Regions from separate parts of the Peribacillus sp. NPDC097264 genome, predicted to be linked through region 1. Evidence: riboswitches for the same ligand, from Rfam matches in the RefSeq annotation. Region 1 holds a riboswitch; each other region holds the start of a gene.

Region 1 (7,383 bases):
TTCTTGCCATTACTCCTTAAAAATCAACCAAAAAGACGGCGGGTTTCCGCCGTTTTGCTGCGTTCCACCGATCACTTAAAGAGTGTTATATCCTACTTCCTGCAGTAGATAAAGAAGTTCTATTTTCCTAATATGGGGTTGGTATGTTATAGTAATTGGGAATGTCATTTCAACCACTTCAAGGAGGGAATTTTAAGAATGAGCGTACATATTGGTGCTAAAGAAAATGAAATTGCGGAAACGGTTTTGCTTCCTGGGGATCCGTTACGTGCAAAATATATTGCTGAGACGTTTTTAGAGGATGCTAAATTATACAATGAAGTTCGTAATATGTTTGGGTATACAGGAACTTATAAAGGAAAACGCATTTCCGTTCAAGGTACAGGAATGGGTGTCCCTTCGATTTCGATTTATGTAAATGAATTGATGAATAGCTATAATGTCCAAAAACTTATCCGGGTTGGGACAGCTGGTGCCATTCAAAAAGATGTGAAGGTCAGAGATGTAATCCTGGCTATGAGTGCCTCTACAGATTCACAAATGAACCGCATGACATTCGGTGGCGTTGATTTTGCTCCTACTGCTGATTTTGATTTATTGAAAAAAGCTTATGATGCAGGGGTGGACAAAGGGTTGCAATTGAAAGTCGGAAACGTATTTACCGCAGATCAATTCTATAATGATAATAGTGAATTGGAAAAGTGGGCCAAGTACCAAATCCTTGCTATAGAAATGGAATCGGCTGCATTATATACACTTGCTGCTAAGTTTGGTCGTAAAGCATTATCCGTTTTAACGATTTCCGACCATCTTTTAACAGGTGAGGAAACAACCTCCGAAGAGCGCCAAACAACATTCAATGAGATGATTGAGGTTTCTTTAGAGGCAGCGATTCAAGACTGACTATAAACGTTATCATTTACGGGTAGCCAGGAATAGAAGAAACTAAGATATTTAGTTTCTTCTATTCCACGGAGTCCGTATTTTTGCACGTAAATAGAATGTGGATAAAGAATTGGTCTCTATAAGAAAGCTGGATTGGAGCAAGATGGTAGGCACTTACATATCATTCAAAAAATTTGATAACTAAAGTTTTCCGATTTGCTAGAAAGCTGATAAAATAGGATGTATTAGTTAATATTGTCATGAAGAATGAAAGTGGTGAGGCTTCAGTGGAAGAAGAAAATCAACAACAGCCCAAAGATGAAGGCAAAATTGTGAAAATAAAAAAGTTTACGTTTATTATGGGGATTTTCTTACTCATATTTTTGACAGCAGGGATAACTACAATCGCGTTGACCTTTGGCGATGAAAAAGTAGAGTCACTTGCACCGAGTAATCATCCTGAATTTGAAAAGTTATATTCTACATATGATACGATCAAAGATAATTATTATGAAGAAATCGATGAGAACACGCTCGTGGATGGAGCTATAAATGGAATGATAGAATCGTTGGATGATCCTTACTCCTCTTATATGGATAAGAAAGAAGCCTCCAGTTTCCATGAGAGCATCTCTTCTTCCTTTGAAGGAATAGGTGCTGAAATCCAAGAGAAGGATGGACAGATCATGGTGGTTTCCCCTATTAAAGGATCACCAGCTGAAAAAGCCGGAGTCCGGCCTAATGATATTATACTAAGTGTCAATGGCAAAAGCCTTGATGGCTTAAGTTCTTCGGAAGCTGTCTTGAAAATCAGGGGGAAAAAGGGAACAAAAGTGGAGCTTGCCATTTCAAGGGCGGGTGAAAAGGAACCGATTACTTTGTCCATTAAGCGTGATACCATTCCGATTGAAACGGTTTATTCAGAGATGCTTGATGATGGGATTGCCAAAGTGCAGGTTACAAGTTTTTCTGAGCATACGGTGGAAGAGCTGAATACGGCACTTGAAGACATGGATAAAGAAAAGATGAAAGGCCTAATATTGGACTTACGTGGAAATCCGGGTGGATTGCTTGACCAAGCGATCGCGATGGCAAACTTATTTATCCCGAATGGGGAAGTCATCCTTCAGGTCGAGGATCGAAAAGGAAAAAGAGAAGTCTATAAATCCCAGAATAATGGTGAGTTGAAGCTACCAGTGGTCGTATTAATTGATGATGGAAGTGCAAGTGCATCTGAAATCGTTGCCGCCGCTGTTAGTGAATCTGCGGGTATTCAGCTTGTAGGGGTAAAATCATTCGGAAAAGGGACCGTGCAAAAAGCCGCAGACTTTGATGATGGTTCCAACTTTAAGTATACAGCACAAAAATGGCTGACTCCGAAAGGCAATTGGATCCATAAAAAAGGGATTGAACCGGATATAAAAGTCAAGCTTCCCGAGTATGCCAATCTTCCATATATCTCTCCTGATAAAGGATTGAAAGTATCGGATTCCTCGAGTGAAGTAGAAGCAGCGGAGAAAATGCTGAAAGAAGCCGGGTATAATCCAGGAAAAGTGGATAAGTATTTCGATGAAGAAACAAAGGTAGCGGTCAAGGAATTCCAAAAGGATCATAAGATCAAAGAAACAGGTGTCATTAAAGACGATACAACCGTTAAATTGATGGAAGTCATTAGGGATAAAATCCTTAAAAATGATACTCAAGTGAAAAAAGCGGTGGAAGTATTGAAAAAGAAAATCAAATAATCTTTTATAAAAACAAGCGGCCCATCAGCAAGCATTTATTGCTGATGGGCCGTTTTTCGTATGCTTGACTTAGGTGTGTGTGTAATCCATAAGGTGACCATGGAAGAAGTACCAATGGGTGGGGAATGGAAGGGTATCCATGATGAAGTAGAATTTGAAGAAAACGAGCGGTAAACCCTGCTTGAGGAACATGAACTTTCATACAAGGCTAAGAATAATTACTACCGAAAAGCGGCAGAAAAATCAAAGAAGGCTAGATGCCACTCTGACTAAATTCTGCGATTATATCTATCAAAAAGAACCTCGTCAGAATAAATATAACAGGAGCAACTGAATGGGTTTCCAAGGTTAATCGTGAAAAGAATGAAGGGGCTGTCTAATAAGTCCTTATTCCAGTGAATTTCGCAAAAATAAAGAGGTAGAAATGTTGTTAAATCAACGTTTCTGCCTTTTACTATTTATTCAATTTCGGTGTGTAATTACACCTTTTGGGACAGCCCCTTGATCAATCCTTTATAAATAATTTCATTTTACAAAAAGCGGGATATTACTCCTGTAATCAGGTGAAATGATGCCATTTTCGGTAATGATGCTTGTAATAAGAGAATGGGGCGTAACGTCAAAAGCAGGATTGAATGTCTTCACATTTTCTGGTGCTATCCTGACTCCTTGTATAGAAGTGATTTCATCCCCATTCCTTTCTTCGATTGGGATGGAGATACCCGACTCGAGAGATAAATCGAATGTACTTGATGGTGCTGCTACATAGAAAGGAATATCGTAATGCTTAGCTAATATCGCCAAACCCAATGTACCAATTTTATTGGCTGTATCACCGTTTGCCGCAATACGGTCTGCTCCGACTATAATGGCTTCGATTTTTTTATGATGAATGGTGTGGGCTGCCATATTATCCGAGATTAATGTAACGTCCACTCCAGCTTGCATAAGTTCCCATGCGGTGAGTCGTGCCCCTTGCAAGACAGGTCTCGTTTCACAGGCATAGACCTTTATAGGAAAGGATCTTTCCTTGGCCAGGTGGAAAGGTGCGAGGGCAGTTCCGTACCGTGCAGTGGCTATCCCCCCAGCATTACAATGGGTTAAAATAGAATCACCCTCGTTGAATAAAGACAATCCGTATTCACCAATTTTTCGGCACATCTCCACATCCTCTGAAAATAGCTTTTTTGCTTCAGCAACAAGAGCGCTTTTGGCTGAAGCTATGCTATTGGCTGCTTGTAGAGTATTCTCCATTCTTTTCAGTGCCCAAAAAAGGTTGACCGCTGTTGGTCTTGAAGAAGCGAGTGTAGTAACATGTTTCGTGACATTGTGTTTAAATTGCCATAAATCCGTGGTATTTTCCTGGATTGCACCAAGAGCAACGCCAAATGCTGCAGTTAGCCCGATAGCGGGGGCACCACGGACCTTCAAGGTCAAGATGCTGTCATATACATCTTTAACCGTAAAAAGTTCAATGAATTCTATTTTTGATGGCAAGGCCTGTTGATTCAATAAGGTAATATGGGTATCATTCCATTGGACGGAATAGGGTAGTGGCGTTGTAGTTGTCATATGTATATCTCCTTATAGGGCTGAATAGGAAGGCAATGTATATTGCTTTACGGCTTCTATCACTGCTGAAATATTCAGTTCTTTCCGATTTTTGATTATATGGGCCCCGATTTTCAAGGTAGCCGTTTTAGCTGTAATTCTAGTTTCTTTATTCTCAATGCCATTTAAATCAGCAACATGAGATAGGCCAATGGTTCTTCGAATTAGTTCACATCCTGCAAAGCCATATGCATCACCTTTAAACTTGTTGAGTACATATGGAAGATAACCTTCGATCTTACTGTAAGGACTTTTATTTTCAGAATTCCACAGGTTCGTATAGGTTTCTTCAAATGTATTCCAAAATTCCTGAAGATGAGTAAAGATTTCTTCCTTCCCAGTGGCCTCGCGTGTTACTGCCTGGAATAGGAGATTCGCCATGTATTGTCCAAGGTCAAATCCAACAGGACCATAAAAAGCGAATTCAGGGTCAATTACCTTTGTTTCTGTATCACTTGCAAATATACTTCCCGTATGTAAATCGCCATGAAGAAGGGCCTCCTGCTCGGATTCGAAGCTTTGTTTTAACTTAGCCACTTCCAGTATTAAATCAGCATCTTTCCATATAGACTTGGCAGCCTCCAGCAACTCAAGCTCAAACTCGCCTGGATGTTCCTCCAAAAAAGGATCCGTGAAAATGAAAACCTCAGTAATCTTGCAGAGTTCTGGATTCGTGAAGTTCCGGGCAACCTCTTTTTTCGCTGCCGGTTCCAAATGAAAATCAGACGTATAAAAAGCGGTCTTTGCAACAAATTCACCAATGTGTTTGGATAATAGAGGGAAATGATCTCCTTCAATTAATCCGGTCCGGGCGATTTTCAAGTGTGATAAATCTTCCATGACGGTGATTGCAAGCTGTTCATCAGAATAATAGACTTGTGGGACAAGTTCGGGACAATAGCTTCTGAATTGAATTAATGCATTCGCTTCGATAGCCGATCTTTTTAAAGTCAATGGCCAGCTTTCACCAAGAACCTTTGCGTAAGGAACTGCTTGTTTGATGATGACTCCTTTATTTGTTACGGGATTTGTAACGTGAAAAACATAATTTAAATTTCCGTCACCGATTTCATTACATAGTAATGAGTCATCTGAATGCAGTAACCCAAGTTTCTTCGTTAGGTCAATTGCCGTTTCGTTTGTCAATAGCTTGAAATTTGATGGTTGAGTCATTGTTATCCCTCCAAGTACATTAAAAAATATGAAAAAGCCCCTTTCCCATAGAAAGAGGCAGAAGCTTCACTTCGAACCTCTTATCTCCCAGAAAGAATTCTTTCTGGTGGATTTGGCACCGTGCTCTGTGGATATAATCCGGCGGAATTCCCGCCCCATTTCACAATGGTATTACAGTCGGTTGCTGGGCTTCATAGGGCCTTTATCCCTCAGCCTGCTCTTGATAAGAGTATTGTATTTATTTTCAGAAAATTAATCTCGAATGAATGATATCAATATTTCAAATAGTTTGTCAATGGTAAATTAATAAAACTCGGGCCGCCGATCTTCGAAAACGGGTATTTTATTTCTTGCTTCTCCTACTTTTTCTAAGTCAAGGGTGCCGAGTAGAAGTTCTTTTTCTTCACCAGCCTCACAAATGATTTCTCCCCACGGGTCGATGATGATGGAATGTCCGGCAAAATGATTATTTCGGTCAGAACCGGAACGATTCACAGCCACAACGAATGCTTGATTTTCGATTGCCCTGCTGATTAACAGTGCCCTCCAATGATGGAGCCTAGGCTTTGGCCACTCGGCGGTCACGAAGATAACCTCCGCACCTCGTACCGTATGGGCCCGTTGCCATTCTGGAAAACGGATATCATAGCAAATGAATCCGGCGCAAATCTTTTCATCGAGGGAGAATAAGCCATCTTTTTTGCCAGGTTGTAAGTAATGGTGTTCATCCATCAATTGAAACAGATGGAGTTTATCATATTCTTTAACCAGTTTGCCTTCTTTATCGATGATGAGCATTGTGTTATAGATGCCTTCCTTAGTTTTCTTTGCAATCGAGCCACCGATTATGTTAATGTGGTGTTTTTTTGCAAGGGCTTTTAGAAAGGTAATGGTTTGTGCTGCTTCTTCGTCTGCAATTTCATGTAATCTCGTTAAGTCATAGCCGGTTGTCCATAGTTCCGGCAGCATGACGATGTCCGGTTTAGACTGTACAGCTTTTTCAATCCATTGTTTTGCCACCTGGAAATTTATATCTGGCTGTCCAAAGGCAATGTCCATTTGTAAACAGGCGATTTTCCATTTCATCATTTAAAACCTCCATATGTAAAAAAGTACTTTACAAGATTAAGATAAACATATATCATTTGTGACTATAATTTCAAGAAATTTCAGAGAAGGTGCAAAGATGGTGCAATTCGAAAAATCCAGACTTCTTCAAGAGCTTCCAAAGCAGTTTTTTGCTTCTTTAGTCGAAAAAGTTAATAACATAACATCAGAAGGCAAGGATGTCATTAATCTTGGGCAGGGAAATCCAGACCAACCGACTCCTGAACATATCGTGAAGAGCCTGCAGACAGCAGCAGGAAATTCCATGAATCATAAATATTCTCCTTTTAGGGGGCTTCCCTATTTAAAAGAAGCTGCGGCCCTCTTTTATGAACGTGAATATGGCGTCAAGCTAGATCCTAAAACGGAAGTGGCGATTCTTTTCGGTGGAAAGGCTGGTCTAGTCGAATTACCGCAATGCTTGTTGAATCCAGGCGATACAATTTTAGTGCCTGATCCGGGCTATCCAGATTACCTGTCAGGTGTAGCGTTAGCCCAAGCTAAAACGGAAATTATGCCCTTGACCGAAGAAAATGATTTTCTTCCCGATTATAAGGAAATAGATAAAGAGGTTTTTGACAAAGCGAAGATGATGTTCTTGAATTATCCCAATAATCCCACAGGAGCATCGGCGTCAGCAGAATTCTTCGAAGAAACGGTTTCCATGGCAAAAGAACACTCGATATGTGTGGTCCATGATTTCGCATATGGTGCAATTGGGTTCGATGGGAAAAAACCGGTAAGCTTCCTTCAAGCAGAAGGATCAAAAGAAGTGGGGATAGAAATTTACACCCTTTCTAAAACATATAACATGGCGGGGTGGAGGGTTGGCTTTGCGGTTGGCAACCAGAGTGTCATCGAA
Region 2 (7,383 bases), on a different contig from region 1:
TCCTATCGTTTTTCAACTTAGGTGCATGGGGGGCGCTTTATGCGTATACACCTGAACAGTATCCAACCGTCATTCGTGGAACCGGGACGGGGTTAGCAGCTGGAGTCGGACGCGTCGGGGGCATTTTGGGGCCGTTGCTTGTCGGGTATCTAGTTGCTGGAGATACACCGATATCGACCATCTTCACGATTTTCACAATCGCGATTTTAATTGGTGCTGTTGCTGTGGCATTTGGAAAAGAAACGAAGAATACCATTCTTTCATAAAGGAAGGAGGATGACTAGAAATGAGCATCCTCCTTCTATTAATTAGTGAATCTTTTTATAGTGTATGAAAGGTGTGTAGCCACGTCCATTGGATTTTTTGCCTGTGTAATGGCAGAGACGACCGCAGCACCGGCAATTCCACTTTTAGAAAGCCTGTTGATATTATCCGCTGTAATCCCACCAATCGCAACGGCAGGAATCGAGGTACTGTGACAAATTCTCTCCAGTTCCCCTTTTTTCAAAGCAGTTGCGTCTTGTTTCGTTTTTGTCGGGAATACAGAGCCAACACCAATATAGTCAGCGCCATTGTTTTCAGCTTCAAGGGCCTCCTCCAAGGTAGAGACGGATACTCCAATGATCATATTGTCAGGAACAAGGGTCTTGATGATGGGAAGAGGAAGGTCATCCTGCCCAACATGAATTCCATCCGCTCCTACAGCAAGCGCAATATCCACGCGGTCATTAATGATTAACGGAATCGAAAGTTCATCAAGGACCCCTTTTAATAGAGAAGCTTTTTGATAAAAAGTAAGGGAAGATGCCTGCTTTTCTCTAAGTTGGACGGCCGTAACTCCGCCTGAAACCGCCTCGGTGATGATAGTGGTCATGTCCTCGACGGCTAATGATTCTTCCGTGACTAAGTAAAGGCTCAAATCAAATGGCACTTTCTTCATGCATTTTCACCTCGTATTTCCATATGGAATCATTCATTCCTGAGATGGCATCGATAATCCGTGTCCGGTATGTCCCTGTGCCATCATTTTTTTCAAGGGTTCTGGCAGCAAGCTCACCAGAGATGCTCATGGTTGAAATTCCTGCGATAGCAGCTGAATAGTAATCCTCCGTAATTCCGCAGAAGACCCCAATCAAGGCCGTCGACATACAGCCGGTGCCGGTCACCTTTGTTAAAAGAGGGTTTCCATTATCGATGATGGACGTACGTGAAGAGTCACTAACGGCATCCTTGGCTCCACTCACGACGACAACACTCTTCAGTTTTCTAGCAGCACGTAGGGATAGTTCTGCATTACTCATGGAAAGCGGTCCTGAATCGACCCCTCGCGTTACGATATCGCCTCCCATTAGCCGATGGACTTCACTTGCATTGCCGCGAATAATCTGGACAGTCATTGAATCGAGCAGTTCCATCGCTTTCTCTGTTCGGTAAGGGGTGGAACCGACGCCCACAGGATCTAAAATTACGGGTATATGGCAATCGTTCGCTGTTTTCCCGGCAATCGCCATCGCCTCCAAGGAAACATCATCCAGTGTACCTAAGTTAATCACCAGTGCTTGTGCCAGTTTGACCATGTCCGCCACTTCTTTTGGATTGGAAGTCATAACGGGAGAACCACCAATTGCCAGGGTAGCATTGGCACAATCATTTGCAGTAACAAAGTTGGTGATTTGGTGGACGAGTGGTTGTTTCTTTCTCACTCTGCCAAATAAGTCTGCAACGGATGTATTCATGTGAAATCACTCCGTTCCTTTTTATAAAATTGATGGAAATGGTGAACGGGTCCGTGTCCCTTACCGAGTTCTAAGCTATTTCGTATCGCTTCTGAAATATAGATTTTCGCTTGTTCAATGGACGTCGCTAAAGGAAGTCCATTAGCAAGATTAGATGCAATGGCAGAGGAAAGGGTACAGCCAGTTCCATGCGTATTTTTCGTATGAATGCGTTCACCCTTGATCCAAGAGAACTCCTTGCCATCATAAAAGAGGTCATTTGGATTTCCTGCTGCATGTCCTCCTTTCAGTAAAACAGCCTTCGGACCCAGTTCCAGAATAGCGGTACATGCCTTATAAAAGTCCTGCTTCGTCCGGATCGGGAATCCGGTAAGGACCTCTGCTTCAGGTATATTGGGCGTGACAAGTGTAGCAAGTGGAAGTAAATCAGTTTTTACCGACGAAACGGCCCTCTCATCTAACAGATGGTGTCCACTTTTGGAAATCATGACAGGATCAAGGACGACGATAGCCGGTTTAAATAATTTTAGCGAATGGGCGACGGTTTCGACCGTCTCCTTTGATCCAAGCATCCCTATTTTTACTGCGTCGACACGAATGTCTTCAAATACGGCCGCAATTTGATCGGTGATCACAGGGAGATCGATGGGCTGTATAGATCGAACTTCCAAGGTATTCTGTGCCGTAACGGCTGTGATAACAGACATGCCATAAACCCGATGGGCCGAAAATGTTTTTAAATCAGCTTGGATGCCGGCTCCGCCCCCAGAGTCAGATCCGGCGATCGTTAGTGCCCTTTTCATAAAAAAACCCCTTCATATAATGATTTTTTAAGAGAACTTTCAATAAAAGAAAGCCTATAATTGCGCCCGTTAAAGAACTAAGAAGAAAAGCTGGCAGAAAACCAAAAAGTGCCGCTTTTTTTCCCAATAATAAAAGCGCGATCGGATAACAGGCGATGGATCCGAGAATGCCTGTCCCCACTATTTCTCCCAAGCAGGCGTGTCCCATCCTTTTTGTTTTTTGGTAGAGGAAGGCCGCCAGCAGGGCACCAATCATGCTGCCCGGAAATGCAAAAATGGAACCTGTACCTGTCATGTTCCTGATAAGGGATACTAAAAAGGCCTGGGTCACAGCAAAAAGCGGCCCCAACATAACGGCTGTCATGACGTTGGTTACATGTTGAATAGGAAACACCTTCGCAAAACCAACAGGGATGTAAACGAATGAGCTAGTCAGGGTAGTGATGGCCGTGAACAAGCTAGTCAACGTCATTTTCCGTAATAAGTTACCCGTGTCTAGCATTTAAAGCGGCCAATCCTGTTCGTTGTGAACCATGTCCCAAAATAAATATTCATATCGGGAGGTCATTAAAAAGTGTTTCTCTAATCTTTTCAATTCCTTTTCAGGCATATCTTCCGTCAGTTCGTCTAACAGCTTGGCCAACCATTTGTGCGCATCTGCGAATTCGGGGGATGCATACGATTGAATCCAAGCGATATAGCGATTTGTTTCTAGTGCTGGACCATTTTGTTCTTTTAATAACGAGCCAATTTCATAGTAATCCCAGGCACAAGGAAGTAAGCAGGCAATAAGGTCGGCTAAAGTTCCATGATGGGCAGCATTGAGCATATAACCTGTATAGGCAAGGGTAATCGGAGTTGGTTCGGTATTTTCCAATTCCTCAGAACTAATTCCGAACTCCTTGCAGTAGCTCCTATGCAAATCCATTTCTACCTGTAGAGTCTCATTTAAAATACTCGCAAATTTGGTCATGATCTCAAGGTTAGTGGCCTTGATGGTCCCTAAGGCAAAAAGCTTGGCATAATCCATAAGATAGATATAGTCCTGCTTTAAGTAATAGGCGAATTTCTTTTCTGATAGTGTCCCGTCTCCAATTGCTTGAACGAAAGGATGAGTATGATTCTTTTTCCAAATTTCTTTTGAACGTTCGTGAAGTCTAGCACTGAAAGTTTTCATTTGGGTTTTCGCCATGATTTTTCCCCCTTATAATTCATTCACATACAAAGGAGGGGAGTGTCCAAAAATGAAGAACAGCCGCTTTCATATAGAAAGCGGCTGTTCTAGGAATGTACGAATCCCTTTTTCAACCTGCTTTCCTCCGCTGGTATGACCAGATCAGGTACAAAGGGTTTGATTCTCAGCCTATTAATGGCTCCCCTAGCAGCTTATTATTCAATTAAACGAAAACCCCGTTCCTGAAAACGGAACGGGGCAGATGGATGAAGTCAAATATACGACGACGATATCATCCACTTTCCTCCGCCGGCATCACCCGGATCAGGTTCAAAGGGTCCGGAACATCATTCCATCTCAGTCTTATAGAAGACTCCCCTAGTGGTATTTCGTATGTGATTATTGTCATCATATCAGATAAAAAGGAAAATGCAACCTTTGAATCCAATAGAATTTTATGAGTATCTTGTGGCGTGAAAGGGGTAGTAGGATAAAATCCCCATTGGCAAATGGAGCATACCTAACCCACGGTCAATTGGAGGAAAATATAGTTATTAGCAAAATAGGGATATGGTCTTACCTTGTGCTAAAAGGGCACACGGAAAAATAATATAAAAATTAAAAATTATTTGAATGCAATTGACTTATCCTTGCAAGTGGGATAAAATCATGTCAAAATCATTTATATTCTGTATTCTTATCCAGAGAGGTGGAGGGACTTGGCCCTATGAAACCTCGGCAACAGACCCATCGGGGAACTGTGCTTCTTCCAACAAGCAATCGCTTGGAAGATAAGAAGAGACGAACGGACCTCTGTCGACCTCTTCTTGGATTAGAAGGGGTTTTTATTTTTGTCAAATAGGGTTTAAGGATCCCGTACAACAGGTATATATATTTTGGCTTTAGCAAAGCCTATAAGATTAGGGGCATTATATGTGGAAAATATGAATAAAAGGAAAGGGGCCATTCATATGGCAGAGTTTTTCGAGAAAAAAGAACAGAGGAGAGCATTGTTGATAGAAGAACTATTATCAAATGGTGTATACAAAACCTCTGATGAAAAGCATCTCTATGATGCTCCATTAAAAGCTCTTGAAGATGAATATAAGATTGTTATAGATAAATCAGGTAATGAGTCACCTCCAGAGTGCATGACTTAGTTAACCTATAGTGAACAATCAAAGAGAAAAAGCATTTGCTGTGTAAAGGCAAATGCTTTTTCCCTTTTAAATCGACATAAAAAGTACAAAAGATAAAAGATTAATAGGTATTTTGTCACATTCATCTAGTAAAATAACATATTTAAATCACGTGAAATGGTTGATTTAACCTAGTGTTTTGGTTATGATGAAAATGTAAAATAATTGAAAAATAGGAAGTGGTTATATTGCAGCCTCCTCACATAACAGCAGTTGAAAAAATTGAAGAAAAACGAAAAGAAATGATCATGTTAGCAAAAAATTATGGTTTGACAAGCAGGGTGACCATTCAAGCAAGTCAAGAGTTGGATTCTTTATTGAATGCGGTCACACATATAAAATTCCTGGGAGTTTGTAGCGAATAATCAGTACATCCCAGACCATTCAAATCCAGGCAATCGCCTTTTGCAATGGAAGTCATGTAGTGACACGTTTACCAAGAATGACCAAATCGCGTTCCACTCCATCGAGTTCTGCTATTTTCGGTAAATGAGCCCATTTTTCAAAACCGAATTTTGAAAAAAGCTTAATACTTGGTACATTGTGTGCGAAAATAAATCCAAGAAGTGTCTTAATCCCTATCTTCGGACTCACCTCTATAGCCTTTTGGATTGAAAGTTGTCCAATTCCTTTCCCACGGAACTCCTCATCTATATAGATGCTAATTTCAGCGGTAAAATCATATGCGGGTCTACCATAAAAAGATTGAAAACTCATCCATCCAGCTGTTTTTCCATCATGTATGATCATATATAATGGCCGTTTGAGAATATGATGTTCTTCAAACCATTTGAGCCGTGATTCTACTGTAACTGGTTCTGTATCCGCAGTGACCATCCTCGAAGGTACTGTAGAATTGTAAATTTCGATAATTTTAGGCAAATCCTCAAATACTGCTTCCCTGAATTCTGTAAACTCCTTCATCATTAAGCTCCAATCCATTTATTATGGCATTCCAATCACCAGTACAGGTGCGTCATGCAATTTAATTTTTATTAAGTTATTCAAATGTTAGGCTTGTCCTCTTTTTGGGTATTTAAAAATAAAATACTTCCTAGTGAATACAAAAGGAGAAGCAAAACAAATGAAGAAAATCGTTGGCTTATTTTTTATTGTACTTGTTATTTGTTTAGTTGCCTATGCGTTTCAGGCAGTAGATGCGAAAAACGATCAAAGAGTCATGGCATTTGGAGATTCTTTGACTTATGGAAAGGGCGATAAAGAAGGGGAAGGATATATTGATGACTTGAAACATAAAACGAATGATTCCGATTCAGAAAAAGTCCAATTCTGGAATTATGGTATTAAAGGTCAGGAAACGGACGGTGTCATTAAACAGCTCGAAGATCTTGAGATTAACACAAAATTGGATAAGGCTGACACATTTATCGTCTATATCGGAATCAATGATTTAATTAACAGTAATGGTGGAAACTTAAAAAAAATCAATGATCAAAAGATAAATGATGAAAAGAAAGAGTATGTACAACATTTAGATAAAATTCTTTCTGAGCTTCTAAAGAAAAATAATAAAGCTGATATCTTGGTGATAGGGTTATATAACCCCAATAAAGACGACTTGAAATTAGAAAACCATATTAGTGATTATAATCATTCGATTCAAAAGATGGTGGACAAGGATAGTAGACTAAAGTATATCCCTACCAACGATTTATTCGAAAACAAAGATAAAAAAGCATACTTCAGTGATGAAATTCATCCAAATGAAGAAGGCTATCAGCTTATAACCAATCGAATCTTAGATAAATATGATTTTAAATAAGAACGATAAAAGGGCATGGAGACTTGATTTCCATGCCCTTTTAGGTTTATTTATCGGGGGCGGATTTCTGGTTGGTTATGTTTCTGATGGTGCCTCCGCCTGTGGAAACTGTAAGTCATGGAGCTGCCGATAGCGACCATTATTTAGTAGCAGTTGTTCGTGCGTTCCATTTTCTTGAATTACCCCTTTTTCAAGAACGACAATTTGATCTGCCTTTTGAACGGTTGATAACCGATGGGCAATGACGATTGAAGTCCGGTTCTCTAATAGGTTGGATAACGCTTCCTGAATCAGATGTTCGGATTCCGTGTCGAGCGATGCCGTCGCCTCATCGAGAATGATGATTTGGGGATTCTTCAAAAGGGCCCTGGCGATGGCAATCCGTTGCTTTTGGCCACCAGAAAGTTTGACCCCACGTTCTCCGATTTGTGAGTCATATCCTTTTGGGAACGTCTTGATGAAATCATGAGCATATGCCGCCTTAGCCACTTCGATAATTTCCTCGTCCGTTGCGTCGAGTTTACCATAGGTTATATTATCGCGGATGGTCCCGGTAAACAAAATGATGTCTTGCGAAACAACCCCCATTTGGCTCCGTAAAGATTTGAGGGTGAGATCACGAATATCATGGCCATCCATTTTTATTGTCCCTTGTTGGGGGTCATAGAAACGAATTAAAAGGCTGGTA
Region 3 (7,383 bases), on a different contig from region 1:
CCTCTTCGATATAAAGCTGTGACTTCTGGAATTCCTCATCACTGTAATGGCCCAGCCTTGATGCTTCGTTATATTCATAATCTGCAAATCGGAGAGCCCCTTCGCATTGCTCCAATAACTGACCAACGGATTGTCTTGTTGCCATTTCAAACCCTCTCCTTCACGTTCATTTGGATGACATTACATCATCACAATTAGTTTGAACTAAGAACGGGAGGATTATCATTTTTTTTCACTTATCCCAGAACTTTACCCCTTGATGGGAAATGAATTGCTCCAGCCACTCCGCGAAACCCATATGAAGCGGCTTGCTTTCATCGAAATCATCGATATGACCTTTTACCATGATATAATCCTGCTTGCCTTTGGCCACGTCATTTCCATGGATCACGATATTATCTTGATAAATGCAGGCCACCTTATAACAGCCTTCATAATCTTCTTCATACGTGTAATTTATGATATCCTCGAGGCTGTATAGATCATTTTCGCCCCCGGATTCAACATGATCGAACAGGCGGCAGCCATTCGTTATCTTCAAAAATGCTTTATATTCATCTGGCAGCAGCAAACCGGTCTTTTCCTCAAAAGCGAGGATTTGTTCGTCCGAGGCAGGAGAATTGAAGGTACACGTTGCATTGAACACAGTCCCGTCATCATTGACTTCTAGCACCTGGTTATTTTCTGCTAATTTCTTTTTCATTTGATTTATGACTTCTTCTACTTGAACGGTCATATTCATCAGCTCCCGACTCAATTTAGATAAACGAACACACCTGTTTAACTATCTAAAATTAACCTTCAAGATACATTATACGCTTCTTTTTTAAGAAAAAGACCTATTCTCCGGAATGTTGTATAATATAGGTTGCGCTTTATTACACGTAGGAGGTTGCTGATATGGATCAAGCAAACCCGTTTATATATGCAACGGATAACAAACGATATCATACTTGGAATTACCATTTACGCCATCACTTTGGCCATAAAGTTTTCAAAGTTGCGCTTGACGGCGGTTTCGACTGTCCGAACCGTGATGGCACAGTCGCACATGGCGGCTGCACCTTCTGCAGTGCCGCAGGATCGGGGGATTTTGCAGGCGATCGCGTCGAACCGCTTGATGTCCAATTTAAGAAAGTCAGTGAAAAAATGCACCACAAATGGAAAGACGGCAAGTATATGGCCTATTTCCAAGCGTTCACGAACACGCACGCCCCTGTCGCAGAGCTTCGTGAAAAGTACGAAAGCGTCCTCACTCAGGATGGAGTGGTCGGGCTTTCCATCGCGACACGCCCGGACTGCCTGCCTGATGATGTAGTCGACTATCTAGCCGAACTGAATCAACGTACCTATCTTTGGGTCGAGCTTGGCCTGCAGACGGTCCATGATGAAACGGGGAACTTGATCAACCGGGCCCACGACTATGCTTGCTACAAGGAAGGCGTCGATAAACTGCGTAAACACGGGATCCGGGTCTGTACCCACATCATCAATGGCTTGCCTAACGAAGATTATGCAATGATGATGGAGACCGCACGTGAAGTCGCTAAACTGGATGTCCAGGGAATCAAGATCCACCTGCTTCACCTTTTGAAAGGAACGCCGATGGTCAAGCAATATGAAAAAGGAATGCTTGAATTTCTTGAACGGGACGATTATGTAAATCTCGTATGCGATCAGTTGGAAGTCATTCCCCCAGAAATGATCGTCCACCGCATTACCGGCGATGGCCCCATAGACTTGATGATCGGGCCGATGTGGAGCGTCAATAAATGGGATGTCCTGAACGCCATCGATGCCGAACTGAAACGCCGCAATAGCTGGCAGGGAAAACATTATCAATCAGAGGAGGTCCCATCACCATGAAGCTGAATCGCGTTTTGGATTTTGCGAAGCTACTTCTTGAGAGAGCCGTTCAACAAGGGGACATCGCCGTTGATGGAACGATGGGCAACGGCCATGATACCGTTTTTCTCGCCCAATTGGTCGGCGAAACCGGTCATGTCTATAGTTTTGACATTCAAGAGCAAGCCATTCACACTACCGCGAATAAATTGGAAACGGAACATTTACAAAAGCGTTGCACCCTCGTCCACGATGGACATGAACAGCTTGATACGTATATCACCGGGGAACATGCGGGAAAGATCACCGGGGCCATCTACAACCTTGGCTATCTACCTGGAGGCGATAAATCGATCATCACGCAAGCCGATACGACAATCGCTTCTCTGGAAAAACTGTTCGACATGATGGCGCCAGAGGGCATCATCGTCCTCGTCATCTATCACGGCCATCCAGGAGGAGAAACGGAACGGGATGCGTTGATGCACTATGTACAGAACCTGTCTCAACAAAAAGCCCATGTCCTGAAATACGACTTCATCAACCAAGTTCATTCTCCTCCGTTCCTCATTGCGATAGAAAAAAGGTAGAACTCCCACCACCGTTCAATAAACGGTGGTGTTTTTGTAAATCCGACCGTTTATTTTGTATTTTTAAACTTTTACCCATTATAATGAGAAAAAAATGGGTGCAGAAACATGGAACATTTATCGACTTCGTTACTGGCAGGGCAGATTTATTGACTGTGAAAATCAAACCGGATACAAGTGAATCATATGGCCAATTCGTCACCAGCCTGAATGCATTGACCGAAGATAAGAACACGATGGAAGAATTGAAGCCGTTCGAACATGCCTTTGACAAATTCCTCTAAAACAAAAGCTGCTGAAGTTTCTCAGCAGCTTTTTTCTTATTTAAACGACATAGCCCAATATCTTCAACCGGTTTTCAACGAAACTCAGTGCATATTGAAATACGTCATCCCGCTCCGGTTCATTGAAAATTTCATGATATAGTTTCGGCCATTCCTTGTATTGCTTTTCGCTGGCCAAGTTATAGTTGAACCACTCCCGGACCGCCTTTTTGTTGACGACCTTGTCATCTCCGCCCTGCATCATCAGTAAAGGCACGTCCTGAAACTCCGGAATCTCTTCAAAAGCATCCTTCATTGCCTGTACAAGCTCCCGATACCAGCGAACGGAAACTTTGGTAATGTACAATGTATCGTTCGTATCCGATTCACGGATTTCCGAATTTCTTGTCGCCATTTGGGGAGTTAACCCAGAATCCACCCGGAATTTTGGCATCACGATATTCATGCCGTGTGAAATGGCGGTTAAGTATTTGGGAGGATGCGTCATCAGGCCGAGGCATGGCGATGATAAAATGACCCCCGCGATGTCCCATTCTTCCTCCTGAAGCAGGCGGATCGCAATCAACCCACCCATACTATGTCCTAATAAAAAGACAGGAAGGGAATAATCGTATGCATCTTCAATCCAGCTTTTTACTTCTTCTAAATATTCGTCAAAGGAATCGATATGCCCCCGGAAGGCGCGTGTCGTCATTCCCTGCCCGGGTAGGTCGCCCATGACGACATGGTATCCGGCTGAAAGCCACATTTGTGTTAACCACTTGTAACGGCCATGATGCTCCATTGCCCCATGAATAATGACGATGACGCCTTTTGCATCTCCGTCCGTCTCCCATTTCCACATTCGAAATCCCCCTTTCACTTTTCTCTAGTTGTAAACGTTCCATGCAGAATGAAAAATAATCTATATGGTAAATTATAACCACATTCTCGGTTTTCGACAAAAATGAAACCTAATTAATTGTGCTCAATCAAATAGTAGCCAAGGCTATTTTGATACGGTATATTAAAATAATACAGCAAAATTATCCACTTCGGAAAGGAAATGATGAAAATTGATTATTTATCCATTCAAAAGCATGGAACCAGAAATTTCCGAAAGCGCCTATCTTGCTGAAAATGCCGTCGTGACAGGCGATGTCAAAATCGGTGATGAATCAACGATCTGGTTCAATACCGTCATTCGCGGCGATGTGGCACCCACCATCATCGGGAAAAGAGTAAGCGTACAAGATAACAGCGTACTTCATCAAAGTCCCAATAACCCACTGATAATCGAAGATGAAGTGACCATCGGCCACCAAGTCATTCTACATAGCTGCAAAATACGAAAGAGAGCCCTCATCGGCATGGGTTCGATCATCCTTGATGGAGCGGAAATCGGTGAAGGTGCCTTCATCGGCGCAGGGAGCCTTGTCCCCCAAGGAAAGGTTATCCCGCCGAACACCTTAGCCTTTGGAAGGCCAGCCAAAGTCGTTCGTGAAATTAATGAGGAAGATCGCCAGGATATGGATCGCATTGTCCGGGAATATGCTGAAAAAGGACAACTCTATAAACAGGCTGACCGAATAAAGTAACACCAATCGTATGATACAAAAAAACGCTTAGCTAAAAATAGGATTCCTTGAATTATTCCCTAGGAAGCCATATTTAATCCTATTTTTGCCCATCAAAAAAGGTGCCTTGCATTAAAGCAAGGCACCTTTTCTCATATGATTTACGCTTTAGCTTGTGTTTTTAAAGCTTCTGCTTTATCCGTACGCTCCCAAGGCAAATCAACATCTGTACGGCCGAAGTGACCATATGCAGCTGTTTGCTTGTAGATTGGGCGACGTAGGTCAAGCATCTTGATGATACCAGCTGGACGTAGGTCGAAATTCGCTTCTACCAATTCCACTAGCACCTCTTCACTTACTGTTCCCGTTCCAAATGTATCGATTGAGATGGATACAGGCTTAGCCACACCGATTGCGTAGGCCAATTGCACTTCCGCTTTGTCAGCCAGGCCAGCAGCTACGATGTTCTTCGCAACGTAACGAGCGGCATATGCAGCAGAACGGTCCACTTTTGTCGCATCTTTACCAGAGAAAGCACCGCCGCCGTGACGAGCGTATCCGCCGTACGTATCAACGATGATCTTACGGCCAGTAAGACCAGCATCCCCTTGAGGTCCGCCGATTACAAAACGGCCAGTCGGGTTGATGAAGTATTTTGTATCTTCATTGATTAAGTCAGCCGGTACGACCGCATTAATCACATGTTCTTTTAAGTCGGCTTGAATTTGTTCAAGTGTCACTTCAGGATCATGTTGTGTGGAGATGACGATTGTGTCTACACGTACAGGTAGGTTATTTTCATCATATTCAACCGTTACCTGCGTTTTTCCATCAGGACGTAAATAACTTAGCGTGCCATCTTTACGAACTTGAGAAAGACGGAATGATAGCTTATGAGCCAATGAAATGGGAAGTGGCATAAGCTCTTCCGTTTCATTGCACGCGAATCCGAACATAAGACCTTGGTCCCCTGCACCGATAGCATCGATTTCCTCATCGGACATCGTACCTTCACGTGCTTCCAATGCTTTATCAACACCCGCTGCAATATCAGCAGACTGCTCATCGATCGAGCTTAGCACGGCACAAGTCTCGGCATCGAAACCATATTTCGCACGAGTGTACCCGATACCTGCAATCGTATCGCGGACAATGCGTGAAATATCCACGTAAGCCGATGTTGTAATTTCTCCAGCAACAAGTACAAGACCTGTCGTTACACTTGTTTCACACGCAACGCGCGCATTTGCATCCTTAGCTAGGATTGCATCTAAAATGGAATCTGAAATCTGATCACAAATTTTATCCGGATGGCCTTCTGTCACAGATTCAGAAGTAAATAGACGTTTCTTTGACATCTTATTTCCTCCTTGGAAGTTAGTATGTTGTAGGCATGAGCCTGATCTTTTACGGAACTCGTTTCCCTTATTAGTTTCAATCATAGACACAGAATTAATGAATAAAAACACAAAAACCTTCCCTGGCAAATGAGGAAAGGTTTAAAAATTCTATCATCTATCCTTTCACTCTTATCGTTCAAGGGTTTTTTACCTTGCTCAGGTTAGCACCATCACCACTATTCCTTGAAGGTTCATCGCTTTATTTTCGGCGATTGACCTTGGAGTCAAGTTCAATATGGCAGGTTGCTGGGTTTCAAAGGGCCTGTCCCTCCACCAACTCGGGATAAGAGAATCCGTACAATTTAAGATACTATCGTATTTAGTCTGAATTTGTCAATGTTTTTCTAAATAGAACATTTTTCCCCAATGAAAAATAAAAAAACTTTTTATCTGGCACAGCCGGAATATAAATAGTATTCTTAAAGAGTGTAAACTAAGAAGATAAGACCATTGACTTACAATGGATAAATCAGACAAAATGAACATACCATCCGAACCCCTATATTCATCCCTTTTTCAGTTACATAAATGGTTGTTCACTTCTTTTCTTCCTATTATAAATGAAAAGGTACACTAATCCTAAAACGGGACTTCACAAAGACTTGTGGCAGCAATCGTTTTTCACATCCTAGATTCACTTCATCCAGATCGTCTCCCGATTCAACCAGATTCAAAAACATCCATCCAGGATGACTCACTGCAAGTATATGCCCGCACTATACATAAGGTTACACTCGAAGTGAGATAATTGATTAATGTGACTATTCCATTTTCATTCACAAAAAAAGTTAAATAGTATAGACTATTTAATCCAATGTGTTATACTAATTGTATTATAAAAACTTAAACAAAGGAAGGTATCTCATATATGAATTCTGTTGACGTTAATGAGTTACACCAATTATTAGCAGGAAATAATGTGCAAACTCAACTCTCAGTTCCTCAATTAGTGGAAAAAGTATTAAGCAGAAATGAAGGCGTTTTAACTTCAACCGGCGCAGTAAAAGCTGAAACGGGCAAATACACAGGCCGTTCACCTAAAGATAAATATATTGTGGAAGAAGCTTCTGTAAAGGACAAAATTGACTGGGGCCCAGTGAACCAACCCATTTCCGAGGAAGTATTCAATAAACTATATAGTAAAGTAGTGGATTACTTAAAGACAAAAGAAGAAGTCTTTGTCTTCAAAGGTTTTGCTGGAGCAGACGAATCATCACGCCTTCCTATCCGAGTGGTTAATGAATATGCTTGGCACAACCTTTTTGCTCATACATTGTTCATCCGTCCGAATGAGGAAGAACTAAGAGGGCATGAAGCAGAATTCACCATCCTTTCCGCACCTAATTTCAAAGCGGATCCAGCAGTTGATGGAACGCAATCCGAAACGTTCATCATGGTATCATTCGAACGCCGTACTATCCTAATCGGTGGAACTGAATACGCAGGTGAAATGAAGAAATCGATTTTCTCAATCATGAACTACCTACTTCCGGAAGAAGAAATCCTTCCAATGCATTGTTCGGCAAACGTAGGTCGTGAAGGCGATGTCGCTTTATTCTTCGGATTGTCCGGTACTGGTAAAACGACTTTATCTGCCGACACGAACCGTAAACTGATCGGTGATGACGAACACGGCTGGTCTTCTAACGGTGTATTCAACATCGAAGGCGGATGCTATGCAAAAACCATCAACCTTTCACGTGAAAAA
Region 4 (7,383 bases), on a different contig from region 1:
CCTTCAATATCTTGAACATTGGACGTTATAAATTGGGAGTCGGTGCAGTAGGTGGTTCAAAACGCGCCCTTGAACTGACAGCTGCTTATACAAATCAGCGTCAACAATTCAAAACGAAAATTTCCGACTTTAACTTAACGAAAGAAAAATTAGCGACGATGGCTTCTAAGATTTATGCGGCAGAAAGCTCTGTATACCGTACGGTCGGCCTTTATGACCAAAGACAAAGCAAACTGACTGATGAGCAAGTAAAAGATGGCAAGTCCATGGCAGCAGCCGTTGCTGAATATGCAATCGAGTGTTCATTGAATAAATTCTTCGCTTCGGAAGTGTTGGATTATGTAACGGATGAAGGGGTACAGCTTCATGGCGGTTACGGCTTCATGCAAGAATATGAAATCGAGAAAGCGTACCGTGACTCTCGTATTAACCGTATCTTTGAAGGAACAAATGAAATTAACCGTTTGCTCGTTCCAGGCACATTCCTGAAAAAAGCCCTTAAAGGTGAACTTCCACTTCTTCAAAAAGCTCAAGGCCTACAAGAAGAGTTAATGATGATGATGCCGGAAGAACCAGGCGACGAGCCATTGGCACAAGAAAAAATGCTAGTTAGAAATGCTAAGAAAATTGGCATTCTGGCTGCAGGTCTTGCTGCACAAAAATTCGGTAAAAAACTTGATCAAGAACAAGAAATCCTTTCAAATATTGCGGATATCGTATCTCTTGCCTATGCTGCTGAATCCGTGGTCTTACGTACGGAAAAAGCAATCGCGACTACGGGTCTAGAAAAGAACCAACAAAAAGTGCTTTACACTGAAATCTTCGTTCAAGAAGCTTTCAATGAAATCGAACAACATGCGAAAGAAACGTTGATTGCTGTTGAAACTGGCGATACACTTCGCATCATGCTTTCTTCACTACGCAAGTTGACTAGACATAACCCAATCAATGTCATTGCGAAAAAACGCGAAGCTTCCGTCAAAGTAATCGAAAATGAAAAATACGCACTTTAAGCATTAAAGTCCACAATAAAGGGAATGCCCGTCTTGGGTATTTCCTTTATTTTTTTGTGGGATTTTCATAGAGATGCAAAGAGAGTCTTTCGTTGTATTGCCCCAAAAAAACGGGTATTCTAAGGGTAGGTGGTGAAACGATGGGCTTAACTTTATACTGGTACCCAAAATGCGGCACATGCCGTAATGCAAAGAAGTGGCTGGACCGTCATGAATTGCAATATGAAGCGATTCATCTCGTGGAAAATCCCCCTTCTCGGGCAGAAATTGAACAGTTATATAAAAATAGTGGATTAGAGTTGAAGAAGTTTTTCAATACGAGCGGGCAAAAATACCGCGAGCTTGGTTTAAAAGACAAACTGAAAGAAGCTTCAGAGAACGAGATGCTCGATATATTGGCTACGGATGGCATGCTTTTGAAAAGGCCGATTGTTACGGACGGTTCAAAGGTGACAGTAGGTTTCAAAGAAGAACAATTCGATGAGACCTGGAGCTAAGACTTTACAAAACATTTGGATAATTCCTTATCATGACAAAGAATCTACCTTATAATGTAATAGATAAAATATAAGCTGTAATATGGAGGGAATTAATATGTCAACGCCAAAAGAACTTCGTTATACAAAAGAACATGAATGGGTCAAAACGGAAGAGGGTACAGTACGAATAGGGATTACTGAATTCGCTCAGTCGGAACTTGGGGACATCGTTTTTGTTGAACTTCCAGAGATTGGATCTGAACTGAAAGCGAACGAGCCCTTTGGCAGTGTAGAATCCGTTAAAACGGTATCTGAACTTTATGCTCCGATTAGCGGCAAGGTCGTTGAAATCAATGAAGAGTTAAATGACAATCCTGAATTCGTTAATGAATCTCCGTTTGAAAAAGCATGGATGATCGTCCTTGAACCATCAGACAGCAGTGAAGTTGAAAAACTGATGAGTGCAAACGAATATGATAGCCTGATAAACGGGTAAGTAAGGTGAGGGGGGAGGCTTTAATTAAGCCTGCTCTTTTTCAATTTGAGTGGAGACGGGGTGATGAGATGGAATGGGATGTACCCGATAAAGTGATTATGGTTGAAGGCCTTTCAGACAAGCGCAAAGTGGCATCCGTTCTGGACGAAGAAGTGGAAATCAGATGTACCAATGGCACCATTTCTTTAACGAAGTTGGATGAAATGGTGGATGAATTGATAGGCAGGGACGTTTACATCCTTTTTGACGCAGATGAGTCAGGGGAAAAGCTAAGGAAACAATTTCGTCGGGAACTGCCGGAAGCAAGGCATTTGTACATAGATAGGATGTACAAGGAAGTCGAGGATACCCCAGAACATCACATCGCTTCCGTGCTACTAACTGCAAATATGAAAGTGAAAACTAAATTTACAAGTAAAAGGATGGAAGAGTAACTGATGGAGGAATGGAAAGAAGAAGACTTTAAGCAAGCTGTTGATCAAGGGAACACTTTTAGCTTATATCTATACACACCTTTGTGTGGAACCTGCCAGGTGGCTTCAAGAATGCTTTCCATAACACTAGAGCTGTTCCCGGAAATGAAGGCTGGAAAAATGAACATGAATTATGTCCAGACATTGGCTGAACGATATGAAATTGAGAGCGTACCTTGTCTTTTGCTTTTTGAAAAAGGAAAGATGACAAAAAAAATATATGCCTTTCAGTCTGTTCCTTATTTGTATGGATTGCTGAAAGAGATAAGCTAAAAGCCGATCCTACATGGATTGGTTTTTTTGTTAAAGTCATGGGGGGGAAATAGCATTCGTATTAATGATTGAATATTCTAATAACTAATTGACTACCTGCTACTAAAGTGCTATATTTTGTATGAAGTACATACGTTATAGACGCATCATACACGAGGATGGAATGTCTGCCATTTACAAAACGCGCTTATCCAGGCGACATCGTTCAATAGGGAAATTTCTATGGACGGTGGCGGGAAGTTCCGACTTCTTCATATTATAAGGTTCCTTGCATATAACAAGAGAAGAGGCAATATCGCTTTAATCCCTACTAAAACAATGGAAGAAGGGGAGAATATAATGACAGAAAAAAATTACCGCTTTGAGACGTTGAGTGTGCATGGCGGTTTAAAAGTCGACGAAACGGGTGCCCGCGCCGTGCCCATTTATCAAAGTAATGCTTATTTGTTCAAAGATACAGATCATGCAGCGAATCTGTTTGGATTAAAAGAGAATGGCTATATCTATACGAGGCTTCACAATCCCACTGTCAGTGTCTTTGAAGAAAGAATGGCCCTGTTAGAAGGGGGAATCGGTGGATTGGCAGTTGCAAGCGGCATGGCCGCTATATCCCTTTCCATCCTTAATATCGCTGGTATGGGGGATGAAATCGTTTCTGCTTCAACACTGTACGGCGGGACCTATAATTTATTTGAAAATACACTCCCTAAATACGGAATCAAAGTGAAATTCGTCTCACCTGATGATCCGGAAAATTTCAAACGGGCAATCACTCCACGAACGAAGGCCATATTTGCCGAAACAATCGGCAACCCAAGCTTAAGGGTTCTTGATATCGAAAAAGTGGCGGAAATAGCCCACGAAGCAGGGATACCTCTTATCATCGATAACACTTTCGCAACGCCGTATCTGTGCCGACCAATAGACTTTGGGGCGGATATTGTCATCCATTCAGCTACAAAGTGGCTATTGGGTAACGGTACGACATTAGGGGGAGTCATCATCGACGGTGGTAAATTCGATTGGAATTCGCCTAATTATCCAGGCTTTACGGAACCTGACCCTAGTTATCATGGACTTGTCTATTCCGAAGCGGTAGGGCCTGCTGCCTTTATCACGAAAGCGCGTGTGCAATTGCTTCGGGATTTGGGACCGACGTTAAGTGCTCAAAGTGCATTCCAGTTCACGCTTGGCCTGGAAACGCTCCATGTCAGGATGAAGGAACACCTGTTGAATACGAGGACAGTCATTCAATACTTGGAGAACCATCCGGCAGTCTCATGGGTTTCTTATCCGGGTAACGATGATCATCCCGATAAAGCCCTTGTGGATAAATATTTGCCTAAGGGAGCCGGATCTGTGGTGACGTTTGGAATTAAGGGTGGACGTGAAGCAGGTTCCACACTCATCAATTCGGTAGAGTTATGGTCGCATGTCGCCAATGTCGGGGATGCTAAAAGCCTAATCATCCACCCAGCAAGTACAACTCACCAGCAATTGAATGATGCAGGACTGGTCAAGGCCGGTGTCAGCGCCGACCAGGTTCGCCTTTCAATCGGTATTGAAAATGTAGACGATTTACTTGAAGATCTAGAGCAAGCGATTGAAAAAGCGACGAATATCGTGTCAGTGAATTCTCAAAGAGTTTAATGGAGAAACAGGTACACCCTAGGATTTTACATTGCACTCCTTTTTTATCTGTGTTAAAATTTCAGACATAGTAAAGTGAATGTTAAGACAAAAAAGAATAGTCCATATATAGCTCTTATCAAGAGAGGTGGAGGGATGTGCCCGTTGAAACCCGGCAACCGACAAGGATTTTCCTTGGAAAGGTGCCAATTCACACAAAGCGTAGAGGCTTTGGGAGATGAGAGGAAGGCCTGCTTTTCCCTGCCTTTCTGCTCATGCAGAAGGGCTTTTTCTATTTTCTTTGAATCATAGAGGATAGATTCATCAGGAGGCCATAAAAATAAATCGACTAAATTCATAGGCTTAATTGGATAAAGAGGTGAGCATACATGATTACATTGTCAAACGTCAGTAAACTTTTTCGAACAGGAAAAGGAAATAGCGAAACGATTCATGCCGTGAATAGTGTGAATTTAGAAATAAATAAAGGCGAGATTTTCGGAGTCATCGGATACAGTGGGGCTGGCAAGAGTACGCTCATACGTATGCTGAATGGGTTGGAACGGCCTACTGAGGGCTCCGTGAACGTTGCGGGAAATGAAGTTTCAACAATTAAAGGGTCTAAGCTTCGTAAAGCCCGTCAAGAGATTAGCATGATTTTTCAGCATTTTAATCTCTTGTGGTCAAGGACCGTTCAAGAAAATATATCCTTTCCTCTGGAAATTGCGGGCATCTCCAAGCAAGAACGCATCAAGCGCGTCAATGAACTCATTAAGTTAGTTGGATTGGAAGGAAGAGAAAAAGCGTATCCATCGCAGCTAAGTGGTGGACAGAAGCAAAGGGTGGGAATAGCGAGGGCTCTTGCCAATAACCCGAAAGTGCTTTTGTGTGATGAGGCCACGTCCGCTCTAGATCCCCAGACAACCGATTCCATCCTGGAATTGCTTGTGGATATAAATCAACGCCTTGGTTTAACCATTGTCTTGATTACACATGAGATGCATGTCATTCGGAAGATTTGCAATCGAGTGGCTGTGATGGAAAGTGGACGGGTAGTCGAACAGGGAGCTGTCCTGGAAGTATTCAGAAACCCTAAAGAACAGATGACTAAGCGTTTTGTTCAGCAGGTGACAGAACCAGAAGAGACAAAAGAAACGATGGAGCATTTGTTTGAACGGTATCCAGCAGGAAAAGTGATTCAACTGACATTCGTGGGGGATCATGCAGAAAGCCCGTTGATCACAAAATTGGTACGTAATTTTGAGTTGGATGTGAACATTGTCCAGGGGAAAATATCACAAACGAGAAGCGGCTCATATGGAACATTGTTCATCCACCTTGATGGCAGTGAAGATGAAATGCTCCGCGCAATCGAATTCATAAAAGCACAGCAGGTAGGCGTGGAGGTGATTACTCATGCTTGAAGAATTATTGCCGAATGTAGATTGGGAAGACATCATAGAAGCGACGAAAGAAACGCTGTATATGACAAGTATTTCAGTTGTAGCGACCTTTTTTATAGGGATACTATTGGGGTTGCTTCTGTTTTTAACAGGCAAGGGGAATATGTGGGAGAATCGGGGCGTTAACGGTGTGTTAAGTGCTTTCGTTAATATTTTCCGTTCGATTCCATTCCTTATCTTGATTGTATTATTAATTCCGTTCACCAAATTACTTGTCGGTAGCATGATTGGTGAGAATGCGGCATTACCAGCACTCATTATCGGTGCAGCACCATTTTATGCGCGGATGGTCGAAATCGGCCTTCGTGAGATTGATAAAGGCGTGATTGAAGCGGCTAAATCAATGGGAGCCAAAACCAGCACCATCATTTATAAGGTCCTCCTTCCAGAATCGATGCCGGCCCTTATATCAGGCATCACGGTAACATCGATTGCATTGGTTGGATACACGGCAATGGCAGGTGTCATCGGGGCTGGTGGATTGGGTAACTTAGCCTATCTGGACGGTTATCAACGGAATCACAACGACGTTACCCTGGTAGCGACGATTGTCATATTAATTATTGTCTTCATCATACAGATTATCGGTGATGTGATTACTTCTAAATTGGATAAAAGATAAGGGGAGATGAAAAGGATGAAAAAGTTTTTAGGGATTGCATTCGTTCTAGTTTTATCAATTGCATTGGCGGCTTGCGGAACGGATAAAGAGAAAGATACAGGTAGTGGCGATGATACGAAGAAGTTAGTGGTGGGTGCATCGAATGTACCACATGCAGAGATTCTTGAAAAAGCGATTCCTCTTCTTAAAGAAAAAGGCATTGAATTGGAAGTGGAAACATTCCAAGACTATATCTTGCCAAACAAGGCTTTGAACAATAAAGAACTGGACGCGAACTACTTCCAGCACATTCCTTATTTAGAATCTCAAATTAAGGAAAATGGATATGATTTTGTTAATGCAGGCGGCATCCATATTGAACCAATTGCTTTGTATTCACAAAAATATAAAAGCATTGATAAGCTTCCAGAAGGAGCAACAATCATTTTAAGCAGCTCTGTTGCAGACCATGGACGTGCCTTATCACTTTTAGAAAAGAATGGCCTGATTACTCTTAAAGAAGGCATTGATAAAACGACAGCTACAGTAAAAGATATTGTCGAGAATAAGAAGAACATTAAATTCGATGCAGATTATGAAGCGGCATTACTTCCGAAGATCTATGAAAGCGGCGAAGGAGATGCGGTCCTAATCAACTCTAACTATGCAATCGACGCTGGCTTGAATCCACTTAAAGATTCCATTGCAATAGAAGATTCTGAATCACCATATGTGAACGTGATCGCTGTTAATAAAGGTGACGAAGACAAAGAAGAAATCAAGACGCTTGTGGAAGTATTACATTCCAAAGAAATTCAAGATTTCATTCTTGAGGAATATGAGGGTGCAGTCGTACCTGCAAAGGAATAAAGCAACGAAAGACGACCTGGATTTCCAGGTCGTTTTTAAGTTGGGGTTTAAAGTTGAAAGCAAAGGGTATAGAATAGACGAAGAAA

The links. A riboswitch is a leader RNA that binds a small molecule or an ion and turns the genes downstream of it on or off. The one in region 1 is predicted to bind S-adenosylmethionine.
Region 2: another riboswitch for S-adenosylmethionine. It lies ahead of ACQKL0_RS15340 (Fur-regulated basic protein FbpA); the one in region 1 lies ahead of mtnK (S-methyl-5-thioribose kinase).
Region 3: another riboswitch for S-adenosylmethionine. It lies ahead of metK (methionine adenosyltransferase); the one in region 1 lies ahead of mtnK (S-methyl-5-thioribose kinase).
Region 4: another riboswitch for S-adenosylmethionine. It lies ahead of ACQKL0_RS00835 (methionine ABC transporter ATP-binding protein); the one in region 1 lies ahead of mtnK (S-methyl-5-thioribose kinase).

Annotation. Positions count from the first base shown of each region.
Region 1 is NZ_JBNNSR010000004.1:331,401-338,783, forward strand. Features, by position in the region: gene deoD (purine-nucleoside phosphorylase) at 199-903, shown strand; gene ACQKL0_RS08735 (S41 family peptidase) at 1,146-2,630, shown strand; gene mtnA (S-methyl-5-thioribose-1-phosphate isomerase) at 3,156-4,202, opposite strand; gene mtnK (S-methyl-5-thioribose kinase) at 4,215-5,420, opposite strand; SAM riboswitch class I at 5,492-5,644, opposite strand; gene ACQKL0_RS08750 (carbon-nitrogen family hydrolase) at 5,718-6,500, opposite strand; gene ACQKL0_RS08755 (pyridoxal phosphate-dependent aminotransferase) at 6,601-7,383, shown strand, end outside.
Region 2 is NZ_JBNNSR010000009.1:64,334-71,716, reverse strand. Features, by position in the region: gene ACQKL0_RS15370 (MFS transporter) at 1-266, shown strand, start outside; gene thiE (thiamine phosphate synthase) at 305-940, opposite strand; gene thiM (hydroxyethylthiazole kinase) at 921-1,736, opposite strand; gene thiD (bifunctional hydroxymethylpyrimidine kinase/phosphomethylpyrimidine kinase) at 1,733-2,539, opposite strand; gene thiW (energy coupling factor transporter S component ThiW) at 2,508-3,041, opposite strand; gene tenA (thiaminase II) at 3,042-3,731, opposite strand; TPP riboswitch at 3,837-3,929, opposite strand; TPP riboswitch at 3,998-4,103, opposite strand; SAM riboswitch class I at 4,408-4,511, shown strand; gene ACQKL0_RS15340 (Fur-regulated basic protein FbpA) at 4,610-4,873, shown strand; gene ACQKL0_RS15335 (aspartyl-phosphate phosphatase Spo0E family protein) at 5,101-5,277, shown strand; gene ACQKL0_RS15330 (GNAT family N-acetyltransferase) at 5,330-5,836, opposite strand; gene ACQKL0_RS15325 (GDSL-type esterase/lipase family protein) at 5,997-6,695, shown strand; gene ACQKL0_RS15320 (ABC transporter ATP-binding protein) at 6,771-7,383, opposite strand, start outside.
Region 3 is NZ_JBNNSR010000006.1:283,404-290,786, forward strand. Features, by position in the region: gene ACQKL0_RS11835 (DUF2524 family protein) at 1-145, opposite strand, end outside; gene ACQKL0_RS11840 (SMI1/KNR4 family protein) at 233-736, opposite strand; gene ACQKL0_RS11845 (TIGR01212 family radical SAM protein) at 901-1,866, shown strand; gene ACQKL0_RS11850 (class I SAM-dependent methyltransferase) at 1,863-2,435, shown strand; gene ACQKL0_RS11855 (hypothetical protein) at 2,534-2,719, shown strand; gene ACQKL0_RS11860 (alpha/beta hydrolase) at 2,760-3,563, opposite strand; gene ACQKL0_RS11865 (gamma carbonic anhydrase family protein) at 3,778-4,296, shown strand; gene metK (methionine adenosyltransferase) at 4,437-5,633, opposite strand; SAM riboswitch class I at 5,802-5,965, opposite strand; gene pckA (phosphoenolpyruvate carboxykinase (ATP)) at 6,544-7,383, shown strand, end outside.
Region 4 is NZ_JBNNSR010000001.1:157,591-164,973, reverse strand. Features, by position in the region: gene ACQKL0_RS00865 (acyl-CoA dehydrogenase family protein) at 1-1,013, shown strand, start outside; gene ACQKL0_RS00860 (arsenate reductase family protein) at 1,154-1,510, shown strand; gene gcvH (glycine cleavage system protein GcvH) at 1,608-1,988, shown strand; gene ACQKL0_RS00850 (toprim domain-containing protein) at 2,057-2,422, shown strand; gene ACQKL0_RS00845 (thioredoxin family protein) at 2,426-2,734, shown strand; gene ACQKL0_RS00840 (O-acetylhomoserine aminocarboxypropyltransferase/cysteine synthase family protein) at 3,074-4,384, shown strand; SAM riboswitch class I at 4,497-4,608, shown strand; gene ACQKL0_RS00835 (methionine ABC transporter ATP-binding protein) at 4,753-5,787, shown strand; gene ACQKL0_RS00830 (methionine ABC transporter permease) at 5,780-6,448, shown strand; gene ACQKL0_RS00825 (MetQ/NlpA family ABC transporter substrate-binding protein) at 6,464-7,297, shown strand.